3 regions of the Cobetia sp. 5-25-4-2 genome follow, and region 1 is predicted to be linked to each of the others. Evidence: predicted binding sites of a transcription regulator. Region 1 holds the regulator's gene; each other region holds the start of a gene.

Region 1 (10,174 bases):
GCCTCTATGCGGTCAGCTTCGGCGGTGGCCAGGTGGACATCACCTCCGGGCGCTTCGTGTTCTCCGCAAGCGAAGCCTATCTGATCGAGGACGGCAAGGTGACCACACCGGTCAAGGGCGCGACCCTGATCGGCAACGGCCCGGAAGCCATGGGTCGCGTCTCGATGATCGGCAATGATCTCGAGCTGGATACCGGGGTCGGGGTCTGTGGCAAGGACGGTCAGTCGGTGCCGGTCGGAGTCGGCCAGCCGACGCTGAAGCTCGATGAGCTGACGGTCGGTGGCACCCAGTCATGAACCGGTGCGCTTGATCAGCAGAGAAGCGATATGACGACGCCGCCGTGGCAGGGCCGCGGCGGCGTCGATGAAGCGTGAGGTGTCAGAATTACAGATCGAGCTCGGCACGCAGCAGCCTGAAGAGCTTCTTGGCGCTGTTGGGCTGCTTGCCGGCATCACGCTCGGCGCGTGAATTGCGGATCAGCTGACGCAGTGCCTGGCGGTCCACCTCCGGGTAGTCCTCGACGAAGATCACGAAGGCTTCGTCGTCCTCGATCAGGCGATCGCGCCAGCGCTCCAGGCGCTGGAAGGAGGCATCCCGACGGATGCTCTGCTGCTCCATGCTCTGGAAGACGGCGTTGATGGCCTCGAGGTCTTCCTTGCGCATCAGCTTGCCGACGTACTGCATGTGACGGCGCAGGCCTTCATGACTGCGAATGCGTCCGCACTCATCGATGGCGGCCAGCATGTCATCGGAGAGCGGGAACTTGGCGCGCTGACCGGCCGGCATGTCGATGATCTTCTTGCCGAGGGCCTGAAGCTCGATCATTTCACGCTTCATCTGGGATTTGCTGGGACGCTCGACGAGCTCCTCAGGTCTTTCTTTACGCATGCCAATTCCAACGAGTCGGGGAAATTTGCGGCAGTATAGCACTGCCAGCGCCCCGTCTCCTCAGAAGGAGAACAACATGAGCCAGGCCTTTGATGCCGTTGCTCAGCAACAACTGCTGGAGCGCCGCGTCAGCGAAGCGCTCGAGCTGGCCCGCAGTCTGGGAGCCGATGCCTGTGAGGTGGGCGCCAGCGTCGATCAGGGCGTCAGCATCTCGGTGCGTGACGGAGAAGTCGAAACCGTCGAGCTGTCGCGTGACCAGGGGATCGGCGTGACCGTGTATCTGGGCAATCGCAAGGGCAGCGCGACCTCTTCCGACGCCGGTAGCGACTCGATTCGTGCCGCGGTCGAGAAAGCGGTCTCCATCGCTCATTACACCGGCGAGGACAGCTTTGCCGGATTGGCGCCGGCCGAACTGATGGCCACCGATTTCCCGGACCTTCAGGCGCATCACCCCTGGGCGATCAGCGTCGATGACGCGACGGATCTGGCGCTGGCGTGTGAGCGTGCCGGACTGGAAGTGGAAGGCATCGCGCAATCCGAAGGTGCCAGCTTCTCCAGTGGGGAAGGTGTGCAGGTCTACGGCAACAGCCACGGTTTCCTGGCCAGTCAGTGCGGCAGCCGACACTCGATGTCCTGCATGTTGATCGCCAGGGATGAACAGGGCATGCAGCGTGACTATGACTACACCAGCGTGCGCAACCCGGCCGACCTGCGCTCCCCGGAGGATGTGGGGCGTGAGGCTGCGCGCCGCACGCTGGCACGCCTCAACGCGCGCAAGGTGGCGACGGGGCGCATGCCGGTCATGTTCGACCCGCAGATGTCGGCAGGCCTGGTAGGGCACTATCTGTCCGCCATCGCGGGTGGCTCGCTGTATCGTGAGTCCAGCTTCCTGTGCGACAGCCTGGGTCAGCCGCTGTTCCCTGACTGGTTCACCCTCGGCGAGAAGCCGCGTGAGGTGGGTGGCATGTCGAGTGCCGCCTTCGACAACGACGGTGTCGCCACGCGTGACAATGTCTACTTTGCCGACGGCAAGGTGCAGAGTTACATGCTGAGCGCCTACAGTGCTCGTCGTCTGGGCATGCAGACCACCGGCAACGCGGGCGGTGCGCGCAACGTGCGCATCACCGCGCCGCTGACCTCACGTGACGAGATGCTCAAGCAGATGGGCACCGGCGTGCTGGTGACCGAGCTGATGGGGCAGGGCGTCAACGGCGTGACCGGTGACTACTCACGTGGCGCTTCGGGCTTCTGGGTCGAGAATGGCGAGATCCAGCACGCGGTCGAGGAGTTCACGATCGCCGGCAATCTGCGTGACATGGCCGCCAATCTGCTGGCGGTCGGTGATGATGTCGATACCCGGGGCAGCATCCACTCTGGCAGCTGGCTGATCGATGGCATGACCGTTGCCGGCATGTCCGAAGGTGAAGACGATGAGGTGGAAGGCTGATCGCTGACGCTTCTGTCTCTGCGCGAGAGTCCAGAAAACAACACGGCCGCTCCCTTGGGAGCGGCCGTGTTGTTTTCTGGAGCAGTCACTGGAATCCATCGGGCGTATTACAGATAGAGCCAGGTCGCCAGGCCCAGGAAGGCCATGAAGCCGATCACGTCGGTCACGGTGGTCAGGATCACGCTGCCGGAGAGGGCCGGGTCGATATTGAGCTTCTTGAGCAGTATCGGCAGCAATGTCCCGGTCACGGCCGCGATCAACAGATTGATCATGATGGCGGCACCGATGATGGCCCCCAGCTGGACATCACCGAACCAGACGATGGCGATCCCGGCGACCACCACCGCCCACAGCAGGCCATTGAGCCCCGCGACGATGATTTCGCGCTTGAGAAGCCAGCGCACGTTGCCACTCTTGACGTGTCCCAGTGCGATGCCGCGAATCAGTACCGTCAGTGCCTGTGAGCCGGCAATGCCGCCCATGCTGGCGACGATGGGCATCAGTACCGCCAGCGCGGTGATCTTCTGGATGGTGCCCTCGAACATCCCGATCACGGCGGACGCCATGAAGGCGGTCAGCAGGTTGATGCCAAGCCAGATGGCGCGACGCCAGGAGGTGCGCATCACCGGGGAGAAGGTATCTTCATCCTCGTCCATCCCCGCCATCGACATGACCTGGTGCTCGGCATCGCCGCGGATGACGTCGACCACGTCATCGATGGTGATGCGCCCGAGCAGATTGCCATCACCGCCGACGACAGGCGCCGAGATCAGGTCATGCTTCTCGAACAGCGAGGCGACCTCGCTCTCCGGCATCAATGCCGGAATCACCACGCTGTCGGTATCCATCACCTCGCGCACCGTGACACCGGGGTCAGAGACCAGCAGGCGGTTGATGGGCAGGGCGCCGATGAATTCATCGCGGCGCGAGACGACCAGCAGGGTGTCGGTGGAATCGGGAAGTCGCTCGTGACGGCGGATGTAACGCAACACGACATCCAGGGTGATGTCCGGACGGATGGTGATGGTGTCCGTGTTCATCAAGCCGCCGGCAGTGTCCTCGGGATAGGACAGCACCGTCTCGACCCGCTGGCGTTCCTGCGCCTCCATGGAGTCGAGGACTTCGAGAATCACGGCATTCGGAAGCCGCTGGAGGATGTCGGCGACATCATCCGGTTCCAGATTCTCGGTGGCGGCCAGGACGTCCTCGGCATCCATGTCCTTGAGGAAGTCGCTCTGGATATCCTCGCCAAGGTATTGGAGCACATCGCCCTGAAGTTCGGCGTCGACCAGCTCCCAGAGCAGGTTGCGCTCCTTGGGGGGGAGGATTCTAGCAAGTGGGCCACGTCCACCGGTGCCAGGCCGCGATTCAGCATGCGCCTTGCCTGATCCAGCTCGCCACTTTCCAGTGCCTGTGACAGGCGATCAAGTCTTGGCTTGAGTTTGCGTGACGTCTTGCTCATCTGTCGGCTTCCCCTGTCGACATGAAGGACAGCGTTGATTCTACCATTGGCGCAGGGGGGCGCGTCGACAAAAGAAAACACTGTTTCTTATCGATAGGGCAATCAGCGCGGAAAAAGTGGCAGAAAGCCGGCGGGCGGGGGATGTCAGACGGCGTGCGGCGGCGTCATTCTTCCTCTTCGAAGCGCGCCTCGAACAGGGACTCGATCGCAGACAGGGCCTCATCTGCCTGTTCGCCCTCGACATCGATGATCAGCGCCGTGCCACACGGGGCTGCCAGCATCAGCAGCGCCATGACGTTGGCCGCGTTGGCGCGTCGCTCACCGTGACTGACCATGACCGTGGCCTCGAAGGGCGCACAGCAGTTGACCAGCTTGGTGGCAGCGCGAGCATGCAGCCCGCGCTTGTTGGTCAGAACCAGTTCACGACTGGGCATCGTGTGACTCCTGACGGGTATCGCTGATCGCCAGGGCCGTATGTATCCCCAGTTCCCGGTGGCGTAGACGCACTTCCGGAAGCTGCTTGGCGAAATGTTCGGCCAGCTGCTCGCAGAGATAGACGCTGCGATGCTGGCCACCGGTACAGCCCACCGAAACGGTCAGGTAGCTGCGATTGCTGGCCTGATAGGCGGGCAGCCAGCGTTCCAGCCAGCCGGCGATGTCATCCTGCATTGCCTTGACGTCCGGGTAGCGCTGCAGGAATTCCGCCACGCTGTCATCACGACCGGTATCGCTGCGCAGATTGATGTCCCAGTAGGGGTTGGGCAGGCAGCGGGCATCGAACACCATGTCGGCATCGGTCGGCACGCCATGCTTGAAGCCGAAGGACTCGAAGGTGAGTGTCAGATGACGAGAGCTGTGCTGCGCGACCTGTTCGGTGATGCGCGAGCGCAGGTCATGCACGCTGAGGTTGGTCGAGTCGATGACCAGATCCGCCTTCTGACGAATCGGGGCCAGTGTCTGCTGCTCGATCTCGATGGCCTCGGCCAGCGTGCGGTCATTGTCACGGGTCAGAGGATGACGGCGGCGGGTCGCGGAATAGCGTTCGAGCAGGACACGGGAGTCCGTGGTCAGGTAGACGACCTGCACATCCATGCCGCTCTGACGAACGCTGTCGAGCAGTTCGGGGAAGCGACTCAGGGCATCGGGGAGGTTGCGCGCGTCAATGGAGACCGCGATGCGCCGGCGGGTGGGGCTGTCCTTTTCCAGCTGCTCGACCAATGGTGCCAGCAGCATGCCGGGCAAATTGTCGATGGCATAGTAGCCAATGTCTTCCAGCGCCTGGAGGGCAATCGATTTGCCGGAACCGGAGCGACCACTGATGATCACGATCTTCATGGAGTGCTCTCCCAGGGCGAGGTCAGCATGAGGTGAAAGCGGAGGGTGCCTGAGGCCAGTCAGCGACAAGCCCGGAGCGAGTCCGGGCTTGCAGGTTCAGCGCGCCGGCAATTCGGCGATGGCCGAGGTCAGGGCATCGAACAATGCTCGCTGACTGTCTGCCTGGCGCAATGCTGCCCGGTTGGTGGGCGAGTTGAGCAGTTCCGCCACCTGGCCGAGCAGAGTGAGATGGGTGTCATCTGCCTCCTCGGGGACCAGCAGCACGAACAGCAGATCGATGGGTTCGCCATCGATGGCATCAAAGTCGATGGGATCACCGAGCTTCATGAACGCCGCGATGGGGGTCTTGCAGTGTGGACTGCGTGCATGTGGCACGGCCACGCCGTGGCCGATGCCCGTCGAACCCAGTCTCTCGCGCCCGATCAGGCGCGAGAAGACTTCCTGGCTGTCCAGGCTGGGAATGTTCTGAGCAATGAAGGTGCTGAAGAATTCCAGCACCCGCTTCTTGCTCCCCCCGGGGACGCCGTAGAGCGTGCGCTCGGGGGGAAGGATCTGATCAAGTGTCATGGCAGAAGGTCAACGGGTCCCGGTGCCCTGAGAGCGAGCCTGGGACTTTTCCTTGTGTTTGACCAGCTGGCGGTCCAGCTTGTCGGCGAGCGCGTCGATGGCAGCGTACATGTTGGGGTCTTCTGCCAGGGCATGGAGGTCGGCGCCAGCGGCGTGCAGGGTGCAGGCAGCCTGTTGGCGTTCCTTCTCGATCGACAGTGTCACCTGAACATTGGTGATGTTGTCGTAATGCCGTTCGAGGCGAGCGAGCTTCTCGTTGACATAATCGCGGAGAGGATCGGTGAGTTCCACATGATGCCCGGTGATATTCACTTGCATGGACACGCTCCTTTATCCAGCGGGTTGCCTTTGAATTGTAACCCTTTTTGACTGCGAGCAAACCCTGATTGAACGCGCGGCCACTTTCTGACTCCGGCCATGGTCTCGTGGCGATCATCTGCTGGCGAGAGCGGCGGTGCCGGTGTACCGAGCGTCTACCCCGACAATGCCCAAGCTTTGAACAAAGATCAACGCTGCGCTGCATCGTGGGGCAAGGCTTGTCTTCAACCCAGCGAGGGATATCAGCAGGTTCTTCATGAGCATCGCCTCGCATCACGGACGGAATGGGGCTCGAGAAACCGGCCGTTTGTGGCCAATGTCAGCATTTACGTCGACGTTCGTGTGGCAGGAGTCGGTGGCGACCTCTGGCTATCTGTCCGTGGGATGTGAGGGAAAAAGAAAGCACTCTGGAGAAAAGTGGCTGGAAAAATAGGCAATTGGGGGCGTGAAGTCACTCACGCAGTCGCAAGGACAGGCATTGCCAACCGGTATTCAGACGACCGATTGGCAGATGATGCCAGGATGGCAGGTGCAAGGGGGCGAGCATCAGCGCTCCGACGTGTGGAGCCCACTGGCTTGCGGGTATCCGTTGTCGAGACTCACGCCAAGCGCTTGCGCTCGCTGGAGGAGGGGATGCCCATGGCCTCGCGATACTTGGCGACCGTCCGGCGCGCTACCTCGATGCCATCACTGGCCAGCAGATCCACCAGGCGTGAGTCGGACAATGGCTTGCGCGCCGGTTCTTCCGAGATCAGCTTGCGAATGCGCGCACGGATCGCGGTACTGGAGTGCGCGTCACCGTTGCCGCTGCCACCCACCTGACTCGAGAAGAAGAACTTGAGTTCGAACACGCCTCTCGGGGTGTGGATATATTTCTGGGTGGTCACCCGCGAGATGGTGGATTCGTGCATCTCGACCACTTCCGCGATGTTGGCGAGGATCAGCGGCTTCATGCCTTCTTCCCCCTGCTCGAGGAAGTCGATCTGGCGCGCCATGATCTCGCGGCCCACCTTGAGCAGGGTGTCATTGCGTGAGGACAGGCTCTTCATCAGCCAGCGGGCTTCCTGAAGATTGTCCTTGAGGAAGGTGTTGTCCGCGGACTTGTCGGCCCGCTTGATGAGGGCGGCATATTCCGGCTGGATACGCAGCTTGGGCAGCGCTTCCGGGTTGAGCTCGACCTGCCAGCCGTGACGCGTATGACGGACCAGCAGGTCCGGGATGACGTAATCACTGGCAGGCTCGCCCCAGGCGGACGCCGGGCGCGGGTCGAGCGCCCGTACCAGACGAATGACGTGATCCAGCTCATCATCATCCAGGCTCAGGCGACGCTTGAGCAGCTTGCGATCGTCATTGCCCAGTGCCTCGAGGAACTGCCGCACCAGACGGCGGGCCTGGGCCAGCAGCGGCAGATCGTCCGGCAGCAGGGCCAGCTGCAGCAGCAGGCATTCGCGCAGGTCTCGAGCGAACACACCGGTGGGATCGAACTGCTGAAGGCGCAGCAGGACCTGCTCGAGTTCCGACGCCTTGAGGCCGGGCAGTCCCTGACCTCGCAGGCCATCGACCAGTTCGTCCAGGCTCATGCTCAGGTAGCCGGCCCCATCCACCGCATCGATCAGACTCTCCGCCATCTGCCGTTCACGCGCATCGAGGTCCGTCATCGCCAGCTGCCAGCGCAGATGGTCCTGCAGGCTTTCGACACTGGTGTTGCGATCGAAGTCCGGTCCGTCCTCGCTCGAGCTTCCGCTGCCGGAACTGGTCAGGCTGCCTGCGTGATCCTGGTAGAGGTCCGACCAGTCACTGTCGAGAGGGTATTCTTCAGGAATCTCGCTGTTGGTCTCGGAGGTGGAGATCTCGCTCTTGTCCTGTGTCTCCGCGACATCCAGCGACTCGTATTCCTCGTCAAGCTCCAGCATGGGGTTTGACTCAAGCGCCTGCTGTATCTCCTGACGCAGGTCCAGCGTCGACAACTGCAGCAGCTGGATCGCTTGCTGAAGTTGCGGGGTCATGGTCAGGGAAGTGCCGAGTCGAAGCTGCAAGGTGGGTTTCATGGGGTCTGTCATTCACGGCAAAGGAACGTGCATCTACGCTATACCGTGGGTCGGGGCACTGACAAGGGGCAGTCGAGAATATTCAAGCAACTTGCATGCCATGTTGCCACCAAGGTGGTATGGACGTCATGCATTCGAGTGAGGTGTGGCAGAGCAGGAGGGTTCACGGGGAGATCACGCAAGCGCATGTCGAGGCGCTTGCGTGAGGGGGGCGGGGAATGAGACCCCGACAGTGAAGCAGGAAGTGGCGGTTGCTGGTGAGAGCAGGGGAGGTCGGACAGCTCTCGTCAGGCTGACGGCTCTTACCAGGCTGACGGCACTCTCGGGCTAGAGCTTGAACTCATGGCCCAGGTAGACATCACGCACCTGCTGGTTGGCGAGGATGGTGTCGGCGTCGCCATGCGCGATGATCTGGCCATCGCCCACGATGTAGGCGGTATCGCAGATGTCGAGTGTCTCGCGCACGTTGTGATCGGTGATCAGCACCCCGATGCCGCGGTCACGCAGCTGGCGCACGATGCTCTTGATCTCGCCCACCGAGATGGGGTCCACGCCGGCAAACGGCTCATCGAGCAGCACGAAGTCCGGCTCGGTGGCCAGTGCGCGAGCGATCTCCACGCGGCGGCGCTCCCCGCCGGAAAGGCTCATGCCGGCACTGTCACGAATATGCGTGATGCTGAACTCGTTGAGCAGCTCCTCCAGGCGTGCCTTGCGTCCGTTGCGATCCAGGTCCTTGCGCGTCTCGAGGATCGCCATGATGTTGTCGGACACCGAGAGCTTGCGGAAGATCGAGGCTTCCTGGGGCAGATAGCCGATGCCGGCGCGAGCCCGCTGATGCATGGCGGCGCCGGACAAGTCGTGGTCATCGATGGTCACGCTACCGGCATCCGAGCGCACGAGGCCGACGATCATGTAGAACGAGGTCGTCTTGCCGGCCCCGTTGGGGCCCAGCAGGCCTACGATGTCACCCTGGCGGATTTCCAGCGAGATGTCCTTGACGACCTTGCGACCCTTGTAGGCCTTGGCCAGATGACGAGCGCTGAGGGTACGTGGGCTGGCAGCAGTCATGCTCATTGGTCCTTGCTGGCATTGGCGCCACGTGGCGTCAGGGTCATGTGGACGCGTGACCCCTCGGAGGATGAGGCATCGGTGCCATTGCTGGCATTGACCTGGCGCTTGTCCAGGAAGTATTCCACGTAGCCGCCTTCGAAGGTGTCGTCGCCTTTCTCCAGACGGGCATCGCCGACCAGTTCCACCCGGCGCTCCAGCGCGTGGTAGCGAATGGTATTCGCCCAGCCCTTGACCAGTCGCTCGTCGGTATCGGGTTTCTGCTCCATGTAGGCGCGCTGGCCGGTGGCCTTGACCAGGGAAATCTCGCCGCTGTCGGCGCGACTGATGTCAACGCGCGCGGCATCCAGCTTCATGCTGCCCTGGCGCATTTCCACGCGACCGGTATAGGTGGCCGTGCCGGCCTTGTCATCCAGTGACAGTGAGTCGGCGGCAATGTTGATCGGCTGGTTGGCATCGCTGTCCAGCGCCAGTGCGGTCGGGGAAAGCGTCGTCATGCCAAGTGCCAGGCCAAGGGCCATGACACCGGGTCTGAGTGTCTGGCGCCAGACCGTCAAGGGCGTGAGAGTCGTTGAAGTCATGGAGTGCTCCTTGGCAGAACTGGTAAGGCTTCACGATCACTCAGGCCATCGTGAAGCGGAAATCGGGGAGAGAGGATTCGGCGCATGCAGGGGTGCGCTCACTGATCCTTGGCCGGCGCGGCATCGAAGGTGCTGGAGACGCGGCCATCATCGTCACGGGTGGTGTCATTGCCGGTGTCGAGAGTCTCGGCTTCCCGGGCGGCATCGCTCTTGCCCTTGCCGGGTTGCAGGGTACTGCGGACGCGGCCTTCCAGCTGGGCGGAATCCTGAGAGAGGTCAGCGCTGAAGCGGTCACTCTCGACGCGTTGACCATTCTGGGTGATCACCACCGGCACGTCACTCCAGGCACGGTTCTGCTCACGACTGTAATGCAGCACGTCGGTGTCCAGTGTCCAGGCATCCGAAGGCTGGCGCAGTCTGGCATTGCCCTCGAGGGTGAAGGTGTCGCCGCCGGCGCTCA
Region 2 (10,174 bases), 790 kb from region 1:
CGGGCCGGTCCAGTCCGGGTGGCGACAGGCGCTGCGCTGGTCGATGCCCTGCGGCAGAGTGCGCATGCCCGCGACTCGCTCGGAAATCTTCTGCCCCAGCAGCATGCCGCCACCACCGGGCTTGGCGCCCTGCCCGAGCACGACTTCGATGGCATCGGCCTTGCGCAGGTCATCCGGGTTCATGCCGTAGCGCGACGGCAAGTACTGATAGACGAGGCGCGAGGACTGGCCGCGCTCTTCCGGGGTCATGCCGCCATCGCCGGTGGTGGTGGAGGTGCCGATTTCCGAGGCACCACGCCCCAGCGCTTCCTTGGCCTGGGCGGACAGGGCACCGAAGCTCATGCCGGCGATGGTCACCGGCGTGCTGATCACCACCGGCTTCTTGCCATGGCGCGTGCCAAGCACGACTTCGGTCTCGCACTTCTCGCGATAGCCTTCCAGCGGGTAGCGCGACATGCTGGCGCCGAGGAACAGCAGGTCGTCGAAATGCGGCACCTTGCGCTTGGCGCCCCAGCCACGGATATCGTAGATCCCTGTTTCCGCCGCGCGCTGGATCTCGTGGATGACATCGCGGCCGAAGGTCGCGGATTCGCGCAGTGCCGGGTTGTAGGGCTGTGTTTGAGTCTCGTCGGTCATGTTGGGCATCCTGATCAGTAGGCTGAGGCGTTGTCGACCTTGAAGTGATAGAGCTGACGCGCAGATCCGTAGCGCGTGAAGCTGGCCGGGTCTTCATCGATACCGGCACTTGCCAGCAGCTCCGCCAGTTCTTCCAGGTGCTCGGCACGCATGTCCTTGGCGATGCAGTCCGCGCCCAGCGATGCGACCGTGCCCTTCACGTAGAGTCGCGCTTCATAGAGCGAATCGCCGAGGCCTTCACCGGCGTCGCCGCAGACCACCATGCGTCCCGCCTGGCCCATGAAGGCACTCATGGCCCCGATGTTGCCCTTGACGACGATATCCACGCCCTTCATCGAGATGCCGCAGCGCGCCGAGGCATTGCCTTCGATGATCAGCAGGCCGCCGTGGGCGGTCGCGCCCGCGGACTGGGAGGCATCGCCCTTGACCCGCACGCAGCCGGACATCATGTTTTCCGCCACCCCGACCCCGGTGTTGCCGTGGATGGTGACGCTGGCCTTCTGATTCATGCCCGCGCAGTAGTAGCCCGCGTGGCCATCGATATCGACACTGATGTCGTCATTGATGCCGCAGGCGATGTTGTGGGCGCCGTCGGAATTGACCACTCGCCACTCACGCGCGTCCTTCAGGATGTCGGCATCGTGCAGGGCCTGGTTCAATTCGCGAAGCCCATCAACGGCCAGATCGTGAGTCTTCATCATTACGCGGCCTCCGAACGGGCGGTGTCTTTTTCCCACAGGTACAGGCGGCCGGGTTCCGGCTCCCACACGCGGGCATCCTTGATGCCCGGCAGACTGGCCAGGGCACGGTATTCCGAGGCCATGGCCACGTAGTCATCGGTCTCGGCGATCACGGCAGGCTTGCAGGCGATCGGGTCACGCACCACGGCGAAGCCATCACGGGTGCCGATGGTGAAGGTGAAGAAGCCATCAAGGTCCTTCAGGGCGCCGGTGATCGCGGCTTCCAGGCTGTCGCCCTGCTCCAGACGCCAGGTCAGATAGCCAGCGGCGACTTCGGAATCGTTGTCGGTCTCGAAGCTGATGCCCTCACGCTTGAGCTTGGTGCGCAGCCAGTTGTGGTTGGACAGCGAGCCATTGTGGACCAGGCACAGGTCACGCCCGGTGGAGAACGGGTGGCTGCCCTGCAGGGTCACGGCGCTTTCGGTCGCCATGCGGGTATGGCCGATGATGTGACTGCCCTGCATGCCCTTGAGACCATAGAGGCTGGCGATATGGGCCGGCAGGCCCACCGCCTTGAGGATCTCGATGCTCTGCCCCACGCTCAATACGCGAATCTGCGGGGCACTGTCGGCAAGCCAGCTGCGCACGGCACTCTCTTCCCCGGCGATCTTGAATACCGCGACACTGGCATTGCTGAACCAGTCCGCCACCGTGCCGACCTGCTCGCCCAGGCCCTTGGCGATCGCGTCCCAATCCTCATCGACACCATCGCTCTGCAGCGTCAGCTTGATGCCAGCGTCAAATTCGTCGCCATAGATGGCGAAGCCAGCGCTGTCCGGGCCGCGATCGGTCATCGCGATCAACATCGGCTCGAACAGCTCCCCCAGGCGCGATTCCAGCGCCGGGTTCTTGAGATAAAGCCCTACGATTCCACACATGGTGATGTCCTCTCACGGGCAGGAGGCGTCTCCTGCCTGATGTCTTGAGCGTGGTGGTGACAGTGGCGACCCTCGTCTGACATGACCCGCGAGATCCGCGAGCGCCGCCGGATGAGATCAGAAGAATTCGGCGTAGCGCTGGACTTCCCAGGCACTGACCTGCGCGTTGTAATCCAGCCATTCCTCGCGCTTGAGGCGCATGAACTCGGCGCAGATCCCCTCGCCCAGGCTCTCGCGCAGAATGCTGTCCGCCTCGAGCGCATCGATGGCCAGGGCCAGATTCTGCGGCAGCTTCTCGATGCCCTTCTCGGCGCATTCGCTCGGGGTCAGCGAGTAGAGATTGATGTTGTGGGGCGTGCCCGGGTCCAGCTTGCGCGCCACGCCATCCAGCCCCGCCGCGATGATGGCGGCGTGCACGAGATAGGGGTTGCAGCCGGCGTCCGGCAGGCGGAACTCGAGGCGACCGTAGGGCACACGCACCATGGCCGAGCGGTTGTTGTCACCGTAGGCGATGAAGACCGGCGCCCAGGTCGCGCCGCTGGTGCTGCCGCCGCCGACCAGACGCTTGTAGGAATTGACGGTCGGCGCGGCAAAGGCACACAGCGCCGGGGCATGCGCCAGCAGACCGCCGAGGAAGTGATACGCCAGCGGCGACAGGCCCATGCCCTGGGAATCGGAGTCATCGCCGAACAGGTTGCGGCCGGTGTCATCACACACGGACAGGTGGAAGTGCATGCCGTTGCCCGGGCGGTCCGCCAGGGGCTTGGGCATGAAGGAGCACACCATGCCCAGGTCATTGGCGATCTCGCCGGCGGCCATGCGCACGAAGGTGAAGCGGTCTGCCGAGGTCAGCGCATCGCTGTAGGTGTAATTGATCTCGAACTGGCCGTTGGCGTCCTCGTGATCGATCTGATAGACGTCGAAGTCCACCGCCTGCAGCGATTCGACCAGACGCTCGAGGAATTCACGCGAACGTGACAGGCCCTTGTAGTCGTAGCAGGGCTTGGCGAGGGTATCGCTCTCATCCACCGGCAACAGCTCACCCGCTTCCCCCCGGCGGAACAGTGAGAATTCCGGCTCCAGCCCGCTATTGAGTGTCCAGCCCTTCTCCTTCATGCGCTCCAGCTGCTTGAGCAGTACCACACGGCTGTCGTTGGCGAACGGTTGCCCATTGACGTAGCCATCACAGGCCAAGCGCGCATAGCCCGGCTGCCACGGCACCAGGCACAGCGAGTCCAGATCGCCACGCGCCATGAAGTCCGGCCCCTCCGGCGACATGCCGAGACCACTGACGGCGAAGCCGGCAAAGCCGGCGCCCTTCTCGACCACATCCATCAGGCAATTGGCCGGCACGGACTTGGTCTTGGCAGCGCCATGAATATCCACGAACTGCGCCAGCAAGTAGCGAATATCGTGATCCTTGATGAACTGTTGCGCCTTTTCGGGTGACATCTGGGTTTCCTCTGAGAGCGGACCGGGTTCCATCTCCCTCGACACTGTCTGCCACCCCGGGAAACCTGACCCCTTGTGGTGACACGCCACGCCAAGATAGCGGATGAAACGAGTTTTTGTGATTCCTGCTGGTCAACTTTATTTCCCCCAAAGAAAAGCATGCAGCATGCCATTTCGTCAGCTGTCGCCCTGAACTTTTCATCAACCTACTGTTTTGCATGGAAATTTATTTTCCATAGGCGTTTTACCCCACAGGAAACTTCAGGTGATTCTGAGTGAAATCCTGCCGGTTTCTCGAAATAGGCATCATTTCGGTGCCCAAAGCCCCCTCTTCGCACCAGCATGACGCAAAGCGCTGATATTCACGCCCGAATTCGTGCTGCCAATCGCCGCCTGACTCGCTCCAGGGTTGCCGTGGCCATGGCCTTTGACGGAATTGGCAAGCCCCTTGCTTAACCATGAGGAATGTTTCTTTCCTTTCAAGAATCGACGCTCATGCGATCAGGCAAGGCAAGCAGCAGGCACAAGCCCTTGTGAAGCGCCTGAAGAGGCGCCTGAAGAGGCAACAGAACAACAACACCTCCTGCGGCGGATGCGCGTCTTGCGCGCCATCTCCGCCAGCACCAGCAGGACTACGGCACCACCCACTTACGCTAGGCAGCACGACTCACAGGAGAAAGGGACGCATGGCGAATTCATGGCGCATCTCGGCATTGGCCGAACAACACCGCAAGCTGGGCGCGGAGCTGGAAGACTGGAATGGCATGGGCACTGCCTGGAATTACGCCGTCTCGGACACGGCCGATGACCACGAGACCATCCGCACCCGCGCCGGTCTGATGGATGTCTCGGGACTCAAGAAGATCCACTGCAATGGCCCGCACGCCCAGGCCGTGCTGGATTACGTCACCACGCGGGACATGTCCAAGCTGTATCCGGGCAAATCGGTGTATGCCAGCGTCTTGAATGAGGCCGGCAAGTTCGTCGACGACTGCATCGTCTATTGCCTGGCGCCGAACTCCTACCTCGTGGTGCACGGCACGGGCACCGCGAATGAAATGCTGGCCAAGAGTGCCCTGGGGCGCGCCGTCAGCCTGACCTTCGATGACGACATGCATGACATGTCACTGCAGGGGCCGGTCGCGGTGGATTTTCTGGAGCGTCATGTGCCGGGCATCCGTGAGCTGCGTTACTTCCACCATCTGCAGACCCAGCTGTTCGGCTACCACGTGATGATCTCGCGCACCGGCTACACCGGCGAGCGTGGCTACGAGATCTTCTGCAAGGCCAAGGACGCTCCCTCTCTGTGGGAACAGATTCTCGAAGATGGCGCCGACATGGGCATCAAGCCGTGCAGCTTCGGCACCCTTGACTGGCTGCGGGTCGAGAGCCACCTGCTGTTCTACCCGGCGGACAATTCCGAAACCTACCCGTATCCCGACCAGCCGGTGGGCGATACCCTGTGGGAGCTGGGCCTGGACTTCACCGTCTCGCCGGGCAAGACCGAATTCCGTGGCGCCAGCGAACACTTCGCGCTGCAGGGCAAGGAGCGCGTCAAGGTCTATGGCGTGCTGTTGGACTCGAAAGACGTCGCCCAGATCGGTGACAAGATCTACGCCGACGGCAAGTGTGTCGGTGTCATCACCCAAGGCATGTACTCGCGCCTGAGCGATCGCTCCATGGCGCTGGCACGTCTCGAACCCGGCTATGCCGAGCATGGCACCCCGCTGACCCTCAAGACCGGCACTGACGGAGAGACCAGCCTCTCGGCCATCAGCCATTCCCTGCCCTTCGATGACCCGGAAAAGGCCAAGCGACTGGCGCGCGGCTGAGCACACGCACCATGTCGGGCACTGCAAGACCTGCAGTGACAACCGGGTGAAGTGGCAGGACGCATTGCGAACGCAAGACGCAAGAGGCCTCCTCGACGTGACGTCGAGGAGGCCTCTTGCCTCACACCCAGTCCAGGTGATTGAGAAGGACTCTCGAAAGGTACTCCCGCCCCCTTGGCAGACATCAAGGATGAGGGTTGACGGCAAAGTTGGTAATGTCACGCCATACCCCGCTCGCGAGCCGATGCGCCGCATGCCTCACAAGGGCATGCCGCGTCCTCGCCGGCCATCCCCTTCCCATTGCCACCCTCTCCGCTACAGGAGTCATCATGCCGCGAAAATCCCCCGCTCCCTCCGAGAAGTCGGAACAGGACAGCTCCGACACTCTGCCCCGTGAACCAGCGACCGACCCCGCTGCGCAGTCAGAGAGGAAAGACACCATCACGGCGGCAGCTGACGAGACGCGTCTCGGACTTGAGCAGCACATCGCGCGCGCGCTCAAGCAGCAGCGTGTCTCGCAGGGCTACAAGATTTCCGACGTCTCGCGTATCGCCGGTGTCAGCCAGGGCATGATCAGCAAGGTGGAGAACGCCCAGGTATCCACCAGTCTCGATACCCTAAACAAGCTGTGCAATGCCTTGAGTCTGCCGATCTCGAAGCTGTTCAGCGATTACGATGTCAATGGGCGTGGTGCCCAGCACATCAAGGCCGGGCAAGGCATGCAGGTGGTACGCACCGGCACGGAAGTCGGCCATGCCTATCAACTGTTGAGCTACAAGCAGGGCCCCAAGAAGCGCTACGAACCCTTCCTGATCACCATGGATGATGCCAGCGAAGTCTTCCCCAACTTCTGCCATGCCGGGCATGAGTTCATCTATCTGCTGTCAGGACATCTCACCTATCGCCACGGTGACAAGTTCTATCAGATGGGCCCCGGCGACAGCCTGGCCTTCGATGCCGGCGTTCCGCATGGCCCCGAGAAGTTGAACGAGGTCCCGATTCAGCTGCTGTCGATCATTCACTACGACGACAACGAATAGGTCACCCGCTTCACCGCGCCTGATGACCCCGACAGTCTCCCCGCCCCTGGATGGCCCACTTCCCCTGATGGTGGTTCATGACCGGCCCTCCTGGGTAGATGGCGCTTTCCGTGTCGGTGTCGCCTGGCGCAGGGCGTCCAGCTCGGTCAGATAACGCTCCAGCACCAGATTGGGCGCGCGGCTCTTGCGCGTGATGGCGCTGTAATAGGTGACATAGGAGTTGGCCACCGGGCTGAGCGCCTGCATCTGGCCATCGCGCACCCAGCGCTCGGCATAGTGGGTGGGCAGATAGCCGAGATAACGCCCGGAGAGCACCAGAAAGGCGATGCCCTCGCGGTCGGTCGCCGAGGCGGATGCCCTGAGTGGCTCATGCAGCGTCTTGATCGTGGGTGTCTGCGCGTAGGCAGGCAGCACGGCATCATGCTGGCGTATTTCCTCCTGCCCCACCGGGCGTCCGCGCGCGCGAGTGTCGCCTTCCCGGGGCTCGCGAAACAGCACATGGCCCCGCGCGCAGTAAAGGCAGGAGGTTTCCTCGTAGAGCGAGCGATACTCGAGTCCCGGCAGCGTCTTGAGCGTCGGGATCACGCCGGTATGCAATCGCCCATCCAGTACGGCACGTTCGATCTCATTGGGCGGGATCATGCGGATGTTGATCTTCACTTCCGGACCGTGCTTCTTGAGTGCGCTCAGGGCGTGAGTGATGTGCATCTCCGGCATGGTGACCAGGTTGTCGGTGATGCCGATGTTCAGCTCGCCCTTGAGCCAGGCGTGCAGTCCGTTGATGCGCGTGCGAAAGCCTTCCGCCGCTGCCAGCATCTGCATCGCGGCTTCATGGACGTCTCTTCCCTCATTGGTGAGCGCGAAACCACTGCGACCCCGCTGGCAGAGCTTGAGGCCAAGCCGCGTCTCCAGGTCACTCATCGCCATGCTGATGGCGGAGCGACTGATGTTGAGCTCGATCTCGGCCGCCGAGAAGCCGCCGCATTCCACCACCTTGCGAAAGATGCGCAGCAAGCGCAGATCGGCATCGCCAAGCTGTCCTCTCATGCCGTCCTTGCGCATGGTCTGCCCTCCTGAGTTCCACGACATGGAAAGTTAAGTAAATGCTTTCCTGAAGATAAAGACAACGGCATTTATCTTATCAAAAGGGCTTTCTAATCTAGCCAGACAGGAACCGAGATCCAACAACAACAGCACTCTTCGGGAGACATCATGACCGCCTTCGACACATCCCCTTCCGCCCAGGCAGGATTGAGCAAGGAACAACTTGACGCCTACTGGATGCCCTACACGGCCAATCGGCAGTTCAAGCAGGACCCGCGCATCATCACCAAGGCGCAGGGTGCCTACTTCACGGATTCCCGGGGACGCCAGATCTTCGATGGCCTGTCGGGTCTCTGGACCTGCGGTGCCGGCCATTGCCGCCCGGAGATCGCCGAAGCGGTCAGCGCACAGCTGCGCGAGCTGGATTACGCGCCATCCTTCCAGTACGGCCACCCCAAGGCCTTCGAGCTGGCACATCGCATCACGGGACTGATGCCCGAGGGGCTGGATCACGTCTTCTTCACCGGCTCGGGTTCCGAAAGCGCCGATACCTCACTGAAGATCGCGCGCGCCTACTGGCGCAAGAAAGGCAAGCCGACCAAGACCAAGCTGATCGGTCGTAGCAAGGGCTATCACGGCGTCAACTTCGGGGGCTTCAGCGTCGGCGGCATCGGCGCCAACCGCACGCTCTATGGCCAGGGGGTCGATGCCGACCATCTGCCGCATACCCTGCTCAAGGAAAATGTCTTCACCCCCGGCATGCCCCAGACCGGTGCCGAGCGCGCCGATGAGCTGCTGGAGCTGATCGCGCTGCATGATGCCTCCAACATCGCGGCCGTCATCGTCGAGCCGATGGCAGGCTCCGCCGGCGTGCTGCCGCCGCCAGTGGGCTACCTCAAGCGACTGCGCGAGCTGTGTGACCAGCACGATATCCTGTTGATCTTCGATGAGGTCATCACCGGCTTCGGGCGCATGGGCGCCATGAGCGGCGCCGAGGAATTCGGTGTCACACCGGACATCCTCAATGTCGCCAAGCAGCTTACCAATGGCGCGGTGCCGATGGGTGCCGTGGTCGTCAAGGGCGATATCTACCAGACCTTCATGGACAACGGCGGCGCCGATTACATGATGGAGATTCCCCACGGCTACACCTACTCCGGCCACCCTGTGGCGTGTGCCGCGGCACTGGCGGCCCTCGACGTGCTCGAGAATGACCAGCTCATCCCCCGTGTCCGTGAACTGAGCCCGGTCTTCGAGAAGAAGCTGCACGAGCTCAAGGGCACTCGCTATATCAGTGACATCCGCAACTACGGCCTGGCCGGTGCTCTGCAGGTCGAGGCCTATCCCGGCGAGCCGGCGCGGCGTCCCTACGAGATCGCCATGCATTGCTGGAAGGCCGGCTTCTATGTGCGTTACGGCGGCGACACCATCCAGCTGGGTCTGCCGTTCATCACCGAGCACGATGAACTGGATCGTCTGATCAATGCCCTGGGCGATGCCTTCGCCGCACAGGACTGATGATCGACGCTTAAGACTGACAATCACGTTCAGGACTGACAATCACGTTCGGACTGGCGATCGACGCCAGCCCCATCACTGCCCTTTTTCTTGCAAGTCATTTCATGGAGCCCACAACAATGAAAACGCTCGGTCACCTCATCAACGGCAACCTCGATCACAGCGAAGGCCGTACCCAGGACATCTTCAATCCCTCCACCGGTGAGGTCGGCGGTCAGGTGCGCCTGGCCAGCAAGGCGACCGTCGAGGAAGCCATCGCGGCCGCCGCCGCCGCCTTCCCGGAATGGCGCAACACGCCGCCGATCAAGCGCGCCCGAGTGATGTTCCGCTTCAAGCAGCTGCTGGAAGAGCACGCCGACGAGATCGCTCGCCTGATCGGCCAGGAACACGGCAAGATCTGTCACGATGCGCTGGGGGAACTCCAGCGCGGCATCGAGAATGTCGAATATGCCTGCAGCGCCCCGGAACTGCTCAAGGGTGAGCACAGCCGCAATACCGGCCCGGGCATCGACTCCTGGAGCGAATTCCAGCCACTGGGCGTCGTTGCCGGCATCACGCCGTTCAACTTTCCGGCCATGGTGCCGCTGTGGATGTACCCGATGGCGATCGCCTGCGGCAACACCTTCGTCCTCAAGCCCTCCGAGCGCGACCCGACCTCCACGCTGTTCATCGCCGAGCTGCTGATGGAGGCTGGCCTGCCGGCCGGCGTCATGAATGTCGTCAATGGCGACAAGGAAGCCGTCGATACGCTGCTGGATGACCCGCGCATCCAGGCGGTCAGCTTCGTGGGCTCCACGCCGATCGCCGAGTACATCTACAGCCGCGCCGCCGCCAACGGCAAGCGCTGTCAGGCCCTCGGTGGCGCCAAGAACCACGCCATCGTGATGCCGGATGCCGACATGGAATACGTGGCCAACTCACTGAATGGCGCCGCCTTCGGTTCCTCCGGTGAGCGCTGCATGGCGCTGTCCGTCGCGGTGGCCGTGGGCGATGACGCCGCCGACAAGCTGATCGCGCAGATGAAGCAGCAGATG
Region 3 (10,174 bases), on a different contig from region 1:
ACGACCTCGAACAGGCCACCTTCACTCAAGAGCTCGGCAAGCCCGCGCCGAAACAGCGGATGGTCGTCGACGAGTACCACTCTTGTCGGGAGTGTCTGACGTGTCGGGTGCGTCGAGGGTGTCTGTCGTGTCGCGGTCATGTGTCGCGGCGCTCCCAGCTCAGTGTCACGCGGGTACCGCCCTGGCGAGGCTGGGTGATGGCGAACTCGGCCCCGAGGTGGCGCGCACGATCCTGCATGATGCCCAGCCCGAAATGCGCGGCGGGGATCTCGGCGGGATCGAACCCGCAGCCGTTGTCCTCGACGGTCAGCAACACCCGCGCCGCCGGCTGCGGCCCAGAGGACTGATAGAGCAGTTGCAGGCGCAGGTGGGTGGCCCGGGCATGGCGCACGCTGTTGGTCATCGCTTCGCGCACGATGAACATCACCTGCAGGGACTGGGTATCGGGGAGGTGCAGTGACTGGATGCGATTGTCGAGCTCGAACACCATGCTGGAACGGGTCTCGAATTCCTCGATCAAGGCCTCCAGCACACAGGCAAGCGGCGCGTCTCCCCAGGTGGCGTGCGCGCCATTGATCAGTTCACGGGTCTGGCGGAAGGCGCGCCGGGCCTGGGTATGCACCTCCTCAGCCAGTGCCTGCACCTCCTGTGGCGCATGGCGGGCGGCACGTGTCAGGCGTGCGCTCTGCATCTGCAGGTAACTCAATTCCTGGGCGAGGGTGTCGTGCAGCTCCGCCGCCAGTTGTCGGCGTTCGTTCTTCAGGGCCTGTGCCACCGCTGCCTGCCTGTCTTCGGCGTGACGCGCCTGTTGCTGCTGCAATGCCAGCCCACGGCTCAGAGCGTCGATGACGGCGTGTGCCAGCGGTGTCTCGCGGGAGGGGGCTGCGGCTGCCGGCTCTCCAAGCCACAACCAGTCATCGCCCGTCGCCCCTCTGCCCGTCTCCCCTCTGTCAGTGGCATCCGTGAGGGCGATCAGCACGCCACCTGGCGTGCCGGCTATACCTGACGCCTGCTGTCGGGCGCCGGGATCGCGACCGATATCCCTGACGACTTCCTGCAGTCTCTGGCGCGCAGCGGCTGACAGAGCGATGCCGGCAGGGGAAATCACCGTATTGGTCGCCTGACCGGGTGCGCGATGCACGACACAGAGTTCGCCAATCGAGGAGTGCGCCATGCCGCTTTCAGGACAGCCGTTCAGCATGTCCAGCAGCTCTCTCAGCACGGATGGCAACGCCTCCTCAAGGTCAGCGCAGGTAGCGATGCGCAAGGTGATGGCATCGAGGTGGTGTCTGTCACGCAGATCAGGCGGCGGGATGGCAGCAGGGCGAACGGGAGTCTCGGCATCGGCGCGACAGACTCGTGCGCGCTGGACATCAAGGCGATGCGCTATCCCTTGCGATGCAGGCGCCTTGCCTGTCTTCGATGCGCCGAGACTGAGTGCCATGCGAGTTCCTCTGTCGTTTCGCCGCCCCTGCGGCGCGCCCTGATTCGAGTGTCACACCAGCAAGCTTCATGCCAGTGAACGGCTTACCCCTTCATGGGTACCTCTCTTGATGGATTGTCGTCGCATCTACTGAGAGTAAATTTAATTAACCATGAAGAACGTGGTGCGCGACGCAAGGAGTCATGCACCATCCAGGCACATCTGATCCAGGCTTGCCCCTCGAGCACTTCCTTCGACTGGCTCGCCTGCCATGACAACAAGAGGTATCACCAGGATGGGACTTGCAGTCGAGATACCCGCTGCCACGCCGAACCAGCCGTATCGTTACCGAATCGCCGGCCTGGAGGTGTTGGCACTTGATCTGTCGCCCGGCGATAGCGTGCAGGTGTCATCCGTGGACGGTGCACAGTCCTGTGAGTGGCTGGCACTGAAGGCCACGGGGGATGAAGCCGCCGATGCGGCACAGCAGAGCGGGGAAAGCTCCCGCGAAGTGGTGAAGGGGGCAGGTACGACAATCGAGGCGTCGCTTGCGCACTTCGCGAGCGTCGTCAGCCCGGGAGATCACGCCTTCGCCAGTCAGCCTCAGGCCAGCGAGGCGCAGGAGACGTCCGGCAACAGGAGTCCGCACACTCGGAGTCCGCACACTCAGGCACGCCTGGAGGCGCTGGGGGTCGCGCATTGCCCGCCATCGCACTGGCAGCGCCTGTCAGCGGCCGGATTGCCAGCCGAGATTCGCTGGCCGCTGGAAGCGCCTGCCGCACGCCTGATTCTGCTGGCCCCCGGCAGTGACATGACGATAGAAGGAGAGCGGCTGGCCACCGAGCTTGAGGTGTCCCATTTCTGCACCGGGCTTGTGGGGCTGGAACATCTGCCGGTGCCGCTGGCACCGATCCGCCAGGAGACGAGAGTCGCGGCGGGCACGGTCGAGGTCTATGAGGTCAAGCAGGGCGAGTGGATCCAGATCATCGATGTGGCGGGGCGTCAGTGCTCCGACTTCGTGGCCTTCGACGCCACTGCCTGGGCACAGGGCGAGGAGCTGGGGCTGGATGCCGGCGCCACGCGCAGCCTGTCCGGGCATTGCATGCCCAATCCGGGACTGTATTCGGTGTTCTTTGATCAGCACCTGCATCCGATGCTCGAGGTGATCCAGGACACGGTCGGACGTCATGACAGCTTCATGCTTGCCTGCTCGCCGCAGTATTACGAACACCACGGCTACTTCGGTCACGACAGCTGCACGGTCAACTTCAACAATGCCCTGTCGGCGTCTCATGGTATCCGACAACGTGCCAGCTGGCCGGCCATCAACTTCTTCTTCAATACCTGGGTACAGCCCTGCGGCACCCTGGCGGTGGATGAGCCCTGGTCACGTCCCGGCGACTATGTGCTGCTGCGCGCCGACCGTGACCTCATCTGTGCCTCATCCGCCTGTCCGGACGACATCGACGCCGCCAACGGCTGGGTGCCGACCGATATCCATGTGCGTATCTACGCCGCTGAACATGACTTCCCCCGCGGTATCGCCTATCGCAACCGGCCCGAGGAATTGCCGCGCATGACTTTGCCCACCGCCTTCCATCCCTGCACCTCCGCCTTGACCAAGCAGTACATCGATTACCACGGCTACTGGCTGGCTACCCATTACGAGGGGTGGGGGGCCAAGGCGGAGTATCTCGCCTGTCGCGAACGGGTCGCGGTGATGGATCTCTCCGCATTGCGCAAGTTCGAGGTCGCCGGACCGGACGCCGAACGCCTGTTGCAATATGCGCTGACCCGCAACGTGCGCCGACTCTCCATCGGAGAAGTGGTGTATTCCGCCATGTGTCAGGAAACCGGCGGCATGCTCGATGACGGCACCCTGTTCCGCATGGGCGAGCAGACCTTCCGCTGGATCTGTGGTGATCCGGCCAGCGGCCAGTGGCTGCGGGATCTCGCAGAGCAGCAGGGCTATCGCGTCACGGTGCGCGACTCCACCCATCAGCTGCACAACATCGCGCTGCAGGGGCCGAAGAGCCGCGAGGTGCTGGCGCCGTTGATCTGGAATGCGCGTACCCAGCCGGAGGTGGAAACGCTGGGCTGGTTCCGCTTCATGGTCGGTCGCCTGGCGGGGCCGAATGGCATCCCGCTGATGGTGTCGCGGACCGGCTATACCGGTGAGCTGGGCTATGAGATCTGGTGTCATCCGCATGACGCCCCGGCCGTGTGGGAGGCGATCTGGGCGGCCGGTGAGCCGCATGGCATCGCGCCGCTGGGGCTGGATGCCCTCGACATGCTGAGGATAGAGGCGGGGCTGATCTTCGCTGGCCATGAATTCTGCCCGCAGACGTCTCCCTACGAGGCGGGCATCGGCTTCACCGTGCCGATGAAGAGCAAGGAGGATGATTTCGTCGGGCGTGCGGCCATGCAGCGCGAGACGCCGGAATCCCGCCATCGGATCATGGGCCTGAGGGTGGACAGCAGCGAGCTGGTCAGCCATGGCGATCTGGTCTATCACGGGCGCTATCCGGTCGGGGTGATCACCAGCGCGACCCGCTCTCCCTTGCTCAACCAGTCCATCGCCATGTGTCGTCTCGCCCCGGATTTCTCAAGCCCCGGAACGCAGCTTGAGATCGGCCAGCTGGATGGCCATCAGAAGCGCCTCGCCGCAGAGGTGGTGACATTGCCCTTCCATGACCCTGAGCGCCTCAAGGTGCGTAGCTGAGGGATGCATGGCGCATGACCGAGACCTCGCGCGTGAGGCTGGCCGGTGACGATCCGTATATGCAGTACGACTCACGTCATATCACGGTGCAGGACGCCGCCTGCCTGCCTCAATAACGAACACCCTCTTGCCAGGTGGTGATTTTCGGGCTTCATATGTGAAGAGGTGTCCACGATTTCGGGAAGATATCAATGAAAACAACGTATTGCTGAAGGTGGCCATCAGGGGTCATCTGGCATGTCGCTTGCTTTATCCAGCAGGTCCCCCTTGAAAAACAACAACAACCTTCGGGCAGACAGGGTTTCCACCGGCAGGCATGCGGTGGCAGACCCGGCCCGGAAAAGGAGAAAAGACGATGGATGAAAAGACGTTGCAAAGCATATTGGATATGCACCAGGCGATGAACATCGAGGTGTTCTACTGGTGGTGTACCGCCATCATGTTCCTGATCCACGCAGGCTTTCTGGCCTACGAGATCGGTGCCTCCCGTTCCAAGAATGCCTTGGCATCCGGCATGAAGAACGTGCTGACGCTGGCCTCGATCATCCCCGCCTTCTACTTCGTGGGCTGGTGGATCTACAACGCCTTCCCCAACGGGCTGATTCCCATCGAGGCCTCCGCGGCACTGCCGTGGAGCGCGAGCATGCGCCCGGACGCCGATGACATGGGCACCGGTATCTTCTTCGCGGCCTTTGCCCTGTTCGGTGCGACCACGGGCTCGATTCTCTCGGGCGCGGTGATCGAACGCATCCGCTTGGGCGCCTTCCTGTTGCTGGCGGTGATTCTCGGTGCGGGTGTCTGGATCCTGGCGGGTGCCTGGGGCTGGCATCCGGATGGCTGGATGCTGCACAAGCTGGGCTACCACGATGTCGGCGCGGCGGGCGTGGTGCATGCCGTGGCCGGCTTCTTTGCGCTGGGCGTGCTGCTCAATCTGGGCGCGCGTATCGGCAAGTACAGTGACGATGGCAAGCCGCAGGTGATCGCACCGCACAACATGCCGATGACCTTGATCGGGCTGATGCTGATCATCGTCGGTTTCTTCGGCTTCCTCGGCGGCTGCATCATCTTCAACACCGGTGACATCGGCTGGACCACCATCTACGGCAATCGCACCAACCTCTCGGCCTTCGCCTTCAATACCCTGATGGGCTTCGGTGGCGGCGTGATCGGTGCCTATCTGTCCTCGCGTGACCCCTTCTGGACCATGTCCGGTGCGCTGGGCGGCATCATCACCGTCGCGGCGGGGCTGGATCTCTACAACCCGGGCCTGGCCTTCGTGCTGGCCGTCACCGGTGGCGCCCTGATGCCGAAGATTGGCGCGCTGCTCGAGAAGCGTGGCCTGGACGACTCCGTCGGCGCCTTCGCGGTACATGGCTTCTGCGGCTTCTACGGTGTGGTACTGGTGGGTGTCTTCGCCGCGGGCTTCCCGAATGTCGGCGAAGGCGTGCCGGACGTCTCCTTCACCGGGCAGCTGACAGGCGCGGTGGTGATGGCAGTGACGGGCTTCGTGCCGGGGTGGGGCGTTGCCTATCTGCTCAAGAAGTTCAACCTGCTGCGCGTGCCGCCGCATGTCGAAGTGCTCGGGCTGGACCTGTTCGAAGTGCCGGCCAAGGCCTACCCGGAGAGCATGGCAACCGAGTCATCTTCCAGCGTGCCGGCACGTTCCGGTGGGGTAGTGGCAGCACCGATGGACAAGCGTCCCGATATCAGCTGAGTCGGTTCTGACGATTACCCGCATGAGGATTGGCTCGTTTGTTGCAGCGTTCGTTGCCATCTGTCCTGAAGTCTGGCTGCCAGCCAGTGACGGAGCGAACGGGCCGATTCGTTTTCTTTCTTCTCCAGGAGTCTTGTCATGGAAACTGTCGATACTGCGGTACATGCTGCCAACTATGCGTTCTTCTTCAGCAATTCAGGGATGGTGGCGGTCAGTCTGTTGATCGCGGCTGGCGTCTGCATCTCGTTGAGCGTCAATATCCTGCGCCATGAGAAAGCGTCATTCCGCAGCAAGAAGACCCTCTGATCCATCGGGGCCTTCTTGCTCCGCAACCACAGAATGCACAACGCCGCGAAGCCATGCTTCGCGGCGTTGTGCATTCTGTAGGCCCGATGTCACATGTCAGGTGACACAAGGCCGTCAGTCAATCAGATCCTGTCCGTCACTCAGACCTTGTCAGTCGCGAGGGAGCGTTCGGCGGCTGTCTCGCCGCCTGCTTGTCTGGCGCTCTTGTCGGGCTGCGCCAGGAAGGCTTCCAGCGAATCATCCATCGCGTCGAGCCAGGGCGTGTGATGGCGCGGGGCCAGGGTGCCGGTCATCAGCGAGCGATAGGAGTAGTCACGGAAGGTCATGATGTTCTCGTGCTTGTGGTGCTCCCACTCGAGGAAGGTGCGATTGACGCCGTCGATATCGAAGCTCGGATAATCCGTCTTGGAAATCAGTGACTTCACGTAATCGCCCTGGAAGCGGATCATCGATTCATCGCTGTCCAGTGTCTCTTCCCGGTCACGCCATGCCTGACTGTCTGCCTGCATGGCCTCGCGGCTGGGCAGCGCGATCTCACCGAGAATCACGTCACGCACCCACCATGCCTGGGCATCGAACATGTTGAAGGTGTACCACTGATCCTGCATGCCGAGATAGAACAGGCGCGGATTGGCTTCCCAGGCAGCGCCCTTGTAGAGACCGAGCGGCCACATGCGGTTGGCTGTCTTGAGGCGCAGCGGTTCATCGAGGAACGGGAAGTGATGGAGGTAGCCGGTGCACAGGATGATGGCATCGATCTTCTTGCGGGTGCCATCGCGGAAGTAGGCGGTGTCGCGGTCCACTTTCTGCAACAGCGGCTTCTCTTCCCAGTTCTCCGGCCAGGCAAAGCCCATCGGGGCGGTGCGATAGCTGGTGGTGATGCTGCGAGCGCCATACTTGTAGCACTGTGAACCGATATCTTCGGCAGAGTAGCTGCTGCCGATCAGCAGCAGATCCTTGCCCTTGAACTCCAGCGCATCGCGGAAGTCATGTGCATGCAGAATACGGCCATTGAACTGCGAGAACCCCGGGAATTCGGGCACGTTGGGAGTCGAGAAGTGACCGGAAGCGACGATGACGTGGTCAAATTGCTCCTGAACGACCGTATCGGCCTGCTGGTCATGGACACTGACGGTGAACTGCTGGCGGGTGTCGTCAAAGCTGACATGGCGCACCGGGCAATTGAAGCGAATGAACTTGCGCACGCCCGCCTTTTCGACCCGACCCTTGAGGTAATCGAAGATGACTGCGCGAGGCGGGTATGAGGCGATCGGGTGGCCGAAGTGCTCCTCGAAGGAATAATCCGCGAACTCCAGACATTCCTTGGGGCCGTTGGACCACAGGTAGCGGTACATGCTGCCGTGGACGGGTTCACCATTTTGATCGAGACCGGTGCGCCAGCTGTAGTTCCACAGGCCGCCCCAGTCGCTCTGCTTTTCAAAACAGACTATCTCGGGAATGTCGATACCCTTGTCAGCGGCAGATTGAAAGGCGCGCAGCTGTGCCAGGCCACTCGGCCCTGCGCCAATGATCGCAATGCGTTTTGTCATGGGTATTTCCTGTTGAGACTGTAATGAGACGTCGTGTTCCGTGAACCCCGCGTTGCGGGATGTCGTGTTGACCAGGTGCTTTTTCCTCTGTAGTGGATCGCGATAATAATGAGCATTATCCAGCGCTTGGGTGGCCTGGAAAGGTAAGGAATCCAGTTGACTGGCCACCTGTCATTTCGCTGAGCCTGAGCACGGAAGGCGTATTTTTTATTGCCTTGAGAGCCATCTACGGCTCGCGGAACGTGAGGCATCCTCGCAGAAATGATGCGTCATCTCAAATGTGAGGTGTTGATTCTGAGTGCATGAAGTGTACACGATCATGAGAGTGTTTAGGCTTTAGTGGTAAGATCCTTGTGGATTGTGTCTTTCTCCAAAAGGGCCAGGATGAAGGATGTGGTTTATCGGCTCATGGTTGGTGTAGTTATTTGGTAAGTTGTTGATTTTCAGCATCTTTTTTATGTTGTGGTGGATTTATATGGCGTTGTCTGGCGTGTTTTTCTGTGTAGAAAAAAGAAGATTTCCGTGTTGCAATGCCGCTTGGAAGGTGGATGATTTTCTGTCTCTTCAATGCGTAATTTGTCAAGCGGGTGGTGGGCTAAAATATCCTCTTTGTCAAGCAGGCTGGCGCTCGTGATTTTGAGGTGTGGAGTAAATAAGGGTGTGAGAAGGATGTGAACGTAGTGTCGGAGTAGTGTGTGGCGTGAGAATGGAGAAAGAACAGAAATCAGAAAGGAAAAGGGGGCCAGATTATCGAATGATCCTCGCTGGAGGATTTTCTAGAGGATCTGCGGGGCTATTCACTCACCAGACCAGCGACGAGGGGGAAGCGGAGGTTGATCACTCTGCATGGCGAAAGGGCGTATACTGGGCCGGTGACAGAGAGGCCACAGGAGAAGACATCATGACTCACAAGCGCAAGGTGCAGGACAACGCCCTCAAGGCAGTGCTGCGTACCCCGATGTTCAAGCAGCGTGTCGTGAAGGCGCGCAAGGGCAAGGGCAGCTACCAGCGCAATGGCAAGCAACAAGGGGGTAGCGGTGGCAGTGAGGCTCCTTCAGTCGGTGTGTATTGCGCCGCTTGAAGAAGCCTCATTGCCGCCTCTGAAGGGAGCCCCTGTCTGAGGCGCTGGTCACATGAACGCCGCAGCATCAGCGCTGCGGCGTTCGTGTATCTGGCCACTTCGAGAAGCGGCTCAGTCGCGGAGACAGTCGGCGAAGTGCGCGTTCCAGGTCTCGGCGCGTGCGGCGTCGCGGGCTTCATAGTCGGCCAGCACCGTCTCCAGTTCGCCCAGTGACTCCTGCTCACGGTCCTCGCCCAGCTGGGTCAGGCGCAGGGTATACCAGGCGGTCACGCCACCTTCCGGCGGGGCGCTGAAACGCGGGAATTCTGGCGCAGGGCATTCTCCCGCTCGCCATAGCGTGGGCAGTGACGGGTGCAGCGCCAGTGGGCGGGCCAGGCCGACGAAGTCGACGGCGCCCTGTGCCACGGCGTCTTCGGCCTGCGCCAGAGTCTTGAAGCCGCCGGTCGCCATCAGCGGCAGGGTCGTCACCGCGCGTGCGCGCCTGGCGAACTCGACGAAGTAGGGGCCGCTGGCACTGGCGTCCGACGCGGAGCTGGCGCCGGGGAAGTAGGTGCCGCCACTGATATCGATCAGATCGATGGGCAGCTCATCGAGCGCTGCTATCACCTGTAGCGCTTCGGCTTCCTCGAAACCGCCCTCAAGTTGATCGCTGGAGTTGAGTTTCACCATGACCGGGTAGTCGTGGCCAACGGCCTCGCGCACGGCAATGATCACCTCACGCATCAGCCGCATGCGGTTGTCGAGGCTACCGCCGTAGTCATCCGTGCGCTGATTGAAGAGGGGAGACAGAAACTGGCTGAGCAGAAAGCCATGCGCGGCATGTACTTGAACCCCGCCAAACCCGGCGTCACGGGCCAGGCGCGCCGTGGTTGCCATGGCGGCAGGCAAGGCCTTGATGGCCTCCAGACTCATGGCCTCGCAACGTAGCCCGGGGATATCCAGCGCGCTGGGGCCATGTGGCGTACTGGTCGGCGGGTAGGCCATCGCGCCGGCATGGCCGAGCTGCAGCCAGAGCTCGGCTCCGTGCTGCTGGCCGCGCTGCGCCAGTTGCGTGAAGGCCGCGAGGTCGGACTGCGCATTGAGGACCAGATTGCCGGGCTTCTCGGCGTGGTGGTGGTCCGGTTGCACTTCCCCGACCAGCGACGCCGCCACACCGCCTTCCGCCCAGCGCTCATAGAGGCGCATCTGGGCGTCACTCGGATGCCCCGTACCATCACCGAGGGAATCCGACATCGCGGCCTTGATGAGGCGATTGGCGAGCACTCGCCCGCAAGGCAGCGTGAAGGGCGTGAACAGGGTGGAAGCGGTCGGCTGATCTATCATGGTGGCGATGTCTCTGGGCACTGAATATGGCATGGAGGGAACAGATGCCATGGTG

Evidence for each region. Region 1 encodes sigma-54, which starts transcription at its own class of promoters, with help from an activator protein. Its sites were predicted from a motif close to TGGCACNNNNNTTGCTNT; they were not measured.
Region 2: the regulator sigma-54 is predicted to act here: its motif matches at 3,861-3,878, upstream of glnT (type III glutamate--ammonia ligase).
Region 3: the regulator sigma-54 is predicted to act here: its motif matches at 4,379-4,396, upstream of HXS65_RS13250 (ammonium transporter).

The regions. Positions count from the first base shown of each region.
Region 1 is NZ_BLWK01000001.1:118,807-128,980, forward strand. Features, by position in the region: gene tldD (metalloprotease TldD) at 1-296, shown strand, start outside; gene yjgA (ribosome biogenesis factor YjgA) at 385-888, opposite strand; gene pmbA (metalloprotease PmbA) at 965-2,335, shown strand; partial or broken gene mgtE (magnesium transporter) at 2,443-3,797, opposite strand; gene HXS65_RS00540 (HPr family phosphocarrier protein) at 3,962-4,231, opposite strand; gene rapZ (RNase adapter RapZ) at 4,218-5,132, opposite strand; gene HXS65_RS00550 (PTS sugar transporter subunit IIA) at 5,229-5,699, opposite strand; gene hpf (ribosome hibernation-promoting factor, HPF/YfiA family) at 5,709-6,017, opposite strand; gene HXS65_RS00560 (RNA polymerase factor sigma-54) at 6,617-8,065, opposite strand; gene lptB (LPS export ABC transporter ATP-binding protein) at 8,393-9,133, opposite strand; gene lptA (lipopolysaccharide transport periplasmic protein LptA) at 9,136-9,714, opposite strand; gene lptC (LPS export ABC transporter periplasmic protein LptC) at 9,813-10,174, opposite strand, start outside.
Region 2 is NZ_BLWK01000001.1:908,013-918,186, reverse strand. Features, by position in the region: gene HXS65_RS03940 (FMN-binding glutamate synthase family protein) at 1-636, opposite strand, end outside; gene HXS65_RS03935 (protein glxC) at 651-1,337, opposite strand; gene HXS65_RS03930 (glutamine amidotransferase family protein) at 1,337-2,254, opposite strand; gene glnT (type III glutamate--ammonia ligase) at 2,372-3,706, opposite strand; gene HXS65_RS03920 (aminomethyltransferase family protein) at 4,393-5,538, shown strand; gene HXS65_RS03915 (XRE family transcriptional regulator) at 5,868-6,578, shown strand; gene HXS65_RS03910 (LysR family transcriptional regulator) at 6,654-7,640, opposite strand; gene HXS65_RS03905 (aspartate aminotransferase family protein) at 7,791-9,140, shown strand; gene HXS65_RS03900 (CoA-acylating methylmalonate-semialdehyde dehydrogenase) at 9,260-10,174, shown strand, end outside.
Region 3 is NZ_BLWK01000006.1:119,004-129,177, reverse strand. Features, by position in the region: gene HXS65_RS13265 (response regulator transcription factor) at 1-140, opposite strand, end outside; gene HXS65_RS13260 (sensor histidine kinase) at 137-1,444, opposite strand; gene HXS65_RS13255 (DUF1989 domain-containing protein) at 1,719-4,145, shown strand; gene HXS65_RS13250 (ammonium transporter) at 4,501-5,859, shown strand; gene HXS65_RS13245 (hypothetical protein) at 5,998-6,165, shown strand; gene HXS65_RS13240 (NAD(P)-binding domain-containing protein) at 6,306-7,715, opposite strand; gene arfA (alternative ribosome rescue factor ArfA) at 8,617-8,796, shown strand; gene HXS65_RS13230 (NADH:flavin oxidoreductase/NADH oxidase family protein) at 8,908-10,119, opposite strand.